Linked DNA regions of Vreelandella piezotolerans. The protein of the gene in region 2 interacts with the protein of the main gene of each other region in a pairwise test. Links are inferred from orthologs where the notes say so. Each region holds a gene or a part of one and is shown on either strand. Other genes may lie near its edges.

Evidence for each region.
Region 1: the proteins of uvrD (region 2) and lpdA interact in binary tests that used the Escherichia coli proteins (3 or more experiments, as listed by UniProt). The link is inferred for Vreelandella piezotolerans from one-to-one orthologs.

Annotation. Positions count from the first base shown.
Region 1 is NZ_CP048602.1:1,110,690-1,113,637, reverse strand. What follows is about bases 9-2,948. They hold lpdA (dihydrolipoyl dehydrogenase), read right to left. Parts: upstream 2,229-2,948; coding sequence 789-2,228; downstream 9-788. Other genes in these bases: odhB (2-oxoglutarate dehydrogenase complex dihydrolipoyllysine-residue succinyltransferase), read right to left, coding at 2,341-2,948; sucC (ADP-forming succinate--CoA ligase subunit beta), read right to left, coding at 9-623. Also shown: more of sucC, read right to left, coding at 1-8. UniProt on the Escherichia coli protein: Lipoamide dehydrogenase is a component of the glycine cleavage system as well as of the alpha-ketoacid dehydrogenase complexes.
Region 2 is NZ_CP048602.1:3,782,495-3,785,418, reverse strand. What follows is about bases 5-2,920. They hold uvrD (DNA helicase II), read right to left. Parts: upstream 2,604-2,920; coding sequence 405-2,603; downstream 5-404. Other genes in these bases: hexR (transcriptional regulator HexR), read right to left, coding at 2,695-2,920; GYM47_RS17410 (TRAP transporter substrate-binding protein), read right to left, coding at 5-260. In the rest of the region: more of GYM47_RS17410, read right to left, coding at 1-4; more of hexR, read right to left, coding at 2,921-2,924. UniProt on the Escherichia coli protein: A helicase with DNA-dependent ATPase activity. Unwinds DNA duplexes with 3'-5' polarity. Translocates on single-stranded DNA with 3'-5' polarity. Initiates unwinding more efficiently from a nicked substrate than double-stranded DNA.

The DNA.
Region 1 (2,948 bases), 2.7 Mb from region 2 along the record:
TTGCCTTCGTCAGTGATGACCAGCGGGTTGATCTCGAGCAGTGCCAGATCTTTGTCGTGGAACAGCTTGGAGAGACCCAGGAAGATCTTGGTGAACTGTTTCACCTGATCGCCTTCCAGACCCAACGCAAAGGCCAGCTCTCGCGCTTGGTAGGGCTGTGCGCCGACCAGCGGATCGATTTCCGCTTTGAGGATCTTCTCAGGCGTCTCTTCAGCAACGGTTTCGATCTCGACACCGCCCTCGGTGGAAGCCATGAACACGACGCGACGAGTGGTACGGTCAACGACCGCGCCCAAGTAGAGCTCGTCGGCGATGTTGGTGCAGGTCTCTACCAGAATCTTGGCAACCGGCTGACCTTTTTCGTCAGTCTGGTAAGTCACTAGGTTCTTGCCCAGCCACTGCTCGGCGAAGGTTTTGGCTTCTGCCGGGTCTTTGATCAGCTTGACGCCGCCCGCTTTACCGCGGCCGCCAGCGTGAACCTGGGCTTTGACGACCCACATGTCGCCGCCGATTTTTTTACACGCTTCTACAGCTTCTTCGGGAGTGTCCACGGCAAAGCCTTTGGACACTGGCAGACCATAATCGGCAAACAGCTGCTTGCCTTGATACTCGTGAAGGTTCATCGATTCATGCCATTGGTTGCATGTGACTCGAACGATGATCAGCTGGCGTGACAGTGTATCTGTACCGCCCTGACCATCCCCGTACTTTCAGTGGCCAGCACATTACCGCGCGGGGCTGAAAGTGTTGCGCCACCTGACGGTGGCGCTTGGTTGTTGCTTAGCGAATTACTTGCGCTTCTTACGGTTCGCCATATGAATCGCATGGCCTTCTACCGCAAGAGCAGCTTCGTGCACGGCTTCCGACATGGTCGGGTGCGCGTAGCAGGTCAGCGCGAGGTCTTCGGCGCTAGAGCCGAATTCCATCGCAATCACGCCTTGAGCGATCATTTCACCGGCGTGCTGACCGACGATGTGCATACCGAGGATACGATCCGTTTCCGCATCGGCAATGATCTTGGCGCTACCTTCGGTGGCATTGTTCGCCATGGCACGGCCGCTGGCGGCGAATGGGAAGCTGCCGGTTTTGACCTCAATGCCTTTGGCCTTGGCATCTTGCTCGGTCATACCGACCCACGCCACTTCCGGGAAGGTGTAGATCACGTTCGGGATGGTGTCGTAGTTCATCTCGGCTTTGTGGCCAGCGATGATGTCCGCCACCATGATGCCCTCTTCGGACGCTTTGTGCGCCAACATCGGGCCGCGTACACAGTCGCCGATGGCGTAAACACCCGGCACGTTGGTACGGCACTGGTCGTCGACGAAGATGAAACCACGCTCGTCCAGCTCGACGCTCACGCCATCGGCAATCACGCCTTTGGTGTAGGGGCGACGGCCAACGCAAACGATCAGCTTGTCGAAGGTCATCTCTTGTTCGCCGTTGGCATCGGTGTACTTGACGACGACTTCGTCACCGTTCGCTTCCGAACCGGTCACACGGGCACCCAGTTTGATGTCCAGCCCCTGCTTCTTGAGCAGTTTCTGGGTCTCTTTGGCAATCGCGGTGTCGACCATCGGCAGGAAGGAGTCCATCGCTTCCAGGACGGTGACTTCAGAACCCAGACGGTTCCATACGCTGCCCAGCTCCAGGCCGATGACGCCCGCGCCAATGACGCCAAGACGCTTCGGCGTTTCCTGAAATTCCAGGGCGCCGGTGGAATCGACGATTAGGCCTTCGGTCAGCGGGGTCGGCGGAATTTCCACTGGCACGGAGCCTGCCGCGATGACGATGTTATCGGCGTCATAAGTCGTGGTATTGCCGTCGAGGTCGGTGACTTCGACTTGCTTGCCAGAGATGACTTTACCGGTACCTTCGATGGCCGTAACACCATTGGCTTTGAACAGGCCAGAGATGCCGCCGGTCAAGTTCTTAACGATCTTGTCTTTGCGCGCCATCATCTTCTTGACGTCCATGGTCACGTCGCCGGCTTCGATACCCATGTCGTCGAAATCGTGCTTGGCTTCGACGAACTTGTGCGAGGCTTCAAGCAGCGCTTTGGACGGGATACAACCGACATTCAAGCAGGTACCGCCGTGAACGACGTTACCTTCTTTACCGATCCATTTTTCAACACAGGCGGCTTTCAGACCCAGCTGCGCAGCGCGGATAGCCGCTACGTAGCCACCAGGGCCTGCACCAATAACGATCACGTCAAACTTGTCAGCCATGTTGGCTCCTTTAGCTTGGTGGCCTCCTCCCGGGTGGATGACAGCGGGTAGGAGGCTGTGTGCGATTAACTCAGCGTGCTCAACACTAGCGAAGGCGGATCAGCGCGCTTCGTTATACGTCCAGCAGCAGACGAGCCGGGTCTTCCAGCAGCTCTTTAATCGTAACCAGGAATTGTACCGCGTCTTTGCCGTCGATCATGCGGTGGTCGTAAGACAGTGCCAGATACATCATCGGGCGAATTTCGACCTTACCGTTCACCGCCATCGGACGTTCCTGGATCTTGTGCATCCCCAGGATAGCGGTTTGCGGCGGGTTGATGATCGGGGTCGACATCAGCGAGCCAAAGATACCACCATTAGTGATGGTGAAGGTGCCGCCCTGCATTTCGTCGATGCCGAGCTTACCGTCACGCGCACGCTTGCCAAAGTCGACGATCGTCTTCTCGACGTCGGCAATTTTCATGCTGTCAGTGTCACGCAGAATTGGCACCACGAGACCACGATCCGTCGATACGGCAACACCGATGTCTTGGTAACCATGGTAAACGATATCGGTGCCATCGATAGAGGCGTTGACATCCGGGAAGCGCTTGAGAGCTTCGGAGGCGGCTTTTACGAAGAAGCCCATGAAGCCAAGCTTGGTGTCGTGGGCCTTCAGGAAGGTATCTTTGTACTGGGCACGCAGCGACATCACCGCACCCATGTCCACTTCGTTGTACG
Region 2 (2,924 bases):
GCGACGGCGTCAAATACTTCCAGTGCTGGCACGAGCTCGCCTGCACCATGAACGCGAATGCGCATACGGCCGTTCGAGAGCTGCTCCACTCGGCGGGCAAAGTCGTTGGCGCCAGTACCGAGGGCAGGGAAGTTCTTCGGCCAGGAGGTGACCATATCCCACGTGTAGGTTTCGTTAGCGCTGGCGGTAGAAACAAAGGGGGCAGCAGCGACACCGGCGGCGCCTAGGCCGGCGGTTTTCAAAAATTGGCGGCGTTGCATGGCGGGCATGACTCCGAAATTATAGGCTGTTTTTTTATAAGCGCAGTGAGCGCAGTGTCCGCCTGCCAGTATGCGCTAAGCCGCTTTTATAGGGCAAGTCCCTGTCTTCACTTGCCCTTTTACGAGGTGAAAACGGCGCTACGTTCAAAGCGGTGTCAGTTTGGCAAAACCGAGCACGAGCCACTTCACGCCTTCGCCATCGAAGCTCACCTGCACCCGCGCACGGGCGCCTTCTCCCTCGGCGTTGAGAATGATGCCCTCGCCGAAGACCGGGTGCTCGACTCGCTGGCCGACGTGCAGCGCAGGGAGCTCGCCGTCGCTCTCGATATTGGTTTGGGCAAAACTTTGCCGCGAGGCGGTCACCGGGCGAGATACATGGCCTCGCAGGCGGACCTCCTCCAGCAGATGAGGCGGCAGCTCACGCAAGAAGCGCGATGGGCGTGGAAACACTTCTTTACCGTGCAGTCGGCGGGTTTCCGCGTGGGTGAGGTAGAGCTTCTGCATGGCGCGTGTGACGCCCACGTAGCAAAGCCTACGCTCCTCTTCGAGCCGCCCAGGCTCTTCCACGGACATCTTGTGGGGAAACAGCCCCTCTTCCACGCCCGCGATGAACACCACGGGAAACTCCAGGCCCTTGGCCGAATGCAGCGTCATCAGTTGCACGCTGTCCTCGAACTCTTCGGCTTCGTGGTCGCCCGCGTTGAGGGCGGCTTCTGATAAGAAGGCTTCCAGTGCTGCCATGCCTTCGCCCGCTTCCGGGGTTTCGAAGGCGTCGCCATGGGTGAAGGCGCGGGCGGCGGTGACCAGCTCTTCCAAGTTTTCGACACGGGCCTGGCCCTTTTCACCACGCTCACTTTGATGGTGTTCGATCAACCCGGTATGGGCAGTGACATGATCGATGATTTCATGTAGCGGTAGCCCGGCGGCGTCGTTATCGAGCTGCTCGATCAGGTTGGCGAAGGCTTGAACGGCGTTGCCCGCGCGGCCTTTCAAGGTGCCATCCTGAATCGCGTCGTGGAGCGCCTGCCAGAGCGAGACACTCTGCTCGCGGGCGCGGTGGCGAACGATTTCCACCGTGCGAGTGCCGATGCCTCGGGTGGGGACGTTGATGACGCGTTCGAGGGAGGCATCGTCGTCACGATTGAGCAGCAGGCGCAGGTAGGCCAGGGCGTTCTTGATCTCCAGCCGCTCGTAAAAGCGGTGGCCGCCGTAGATGCGGTAGGGCATCCCTTGGCGAATCAGCGTCTCTTCCAGCAGCCGTGACTGGGCGTTGGAGCGGTATAGAATGGCCACATCACGACGGTTGAAGCCCTCCTCGGTTTTCTCTTTGATGGTGTCGACGATGTAGCGGGCTTCTTCCAGGTCGTTGAACCCGGCATACACCGAGATCGGTTCGCCCTCGATACCATCGGTCCAGAGGTTTTTGCCCAACCGCTCGCTGTTATGGCTGATCAGCGCGTTGGCAGCGTCCAAAATCGCGCTGGTCGAACGATAGTTCTGCTCCAGACGCACCGTGTGGGTATCGGGAAACTCCTCTTCGAAGCGGCGAATGTTTTCCACTTTGGCGCCCCGCCAGCCGTAAATCGACTGGTCATCATCGCCCACCGCCGTCATCGGCGTTTGCTGGCCGGTCAGCAGTTTCAGCCACGCGTACTGTAGGGTGTTGGTGTCTTGGAACTCGTCCACCAGCACATGGCCGAAACGCTCGCGATAGTGGTTCAGCAGCAGCGGGTTGTCGCGCAAAAGCTCCAGGCTGCGCAGCAGCAGCTCGCCGAAATCCACCAGCCCCCCGCGTTCGCAGGTGAACTGATAGCGCTCGTAGAGCTCGACCATCTGTGCCAAATAGCCATCACCGTTGACGTTGACTTGGTGTGGCCGCAGCCCTTCCTCTTTGCAGCCCGCAATGAACCCCTGCACCTGGCGGGGCGGGAAGCGCTCGTCGTCGATCGAGTAATCTTTGAGCAGTCGTTTGATCAGCCGGAGCTGATCATCGGAATCGATGATTTGGAAGTGTTGCGGCAGGCGGGCATCTTGCCAGTGGGTACGCAGCAGCCGGTGGGCAATGGAGTGGAAGGTGCCGACCCACACGTGGCGCATGGAGATGCCCAGCAGCGCTTCCAGGCGCGTGCGCATTTCGCGCGCCGCTTTATTGGTAAACGTGACCGCCAGCAGCGCGTAAGGCGACAGCCCCTCGGCCTGCATCAGCCAGGCAATGCGGTGAACCAGCACGCGGGTTTTACCGGAGCCCGCGCCCGCCAGTACCAGTAGGTTGCCCTGGGGGGCACTGACGGCCTCTCGCTGGGCGGGGTTGAGCTGATCGAGTATCGCCGTGACGTCGTCCATATAAGCCGCTGCCGGTTCGAAAAATGGGCGGCCAGTTTAGCACAGCCCGCCCACTGGCTGGGTATACAGCGTACGTCGCGTTGGGCTGCGTTTATTGATCGTCTGGGTAACGCAGCGTGGTCAGGCTCTTTTTCACCGCTTTGAGCTGTTCGGCAAGCTTGGGGCCGCGGGTTTTGGCCACGCCAACGGCCAGCACGTCGATCAGCACTAGATGCGCGATGCGCGAGCTGAGCGGCGTGTAAATCTCGGTATCTTCGTGCACATCGATGAACAGCGGCAAGCTCACTTCGTGGGCCAGCGGAGACTCGCTGGGGCACAGGC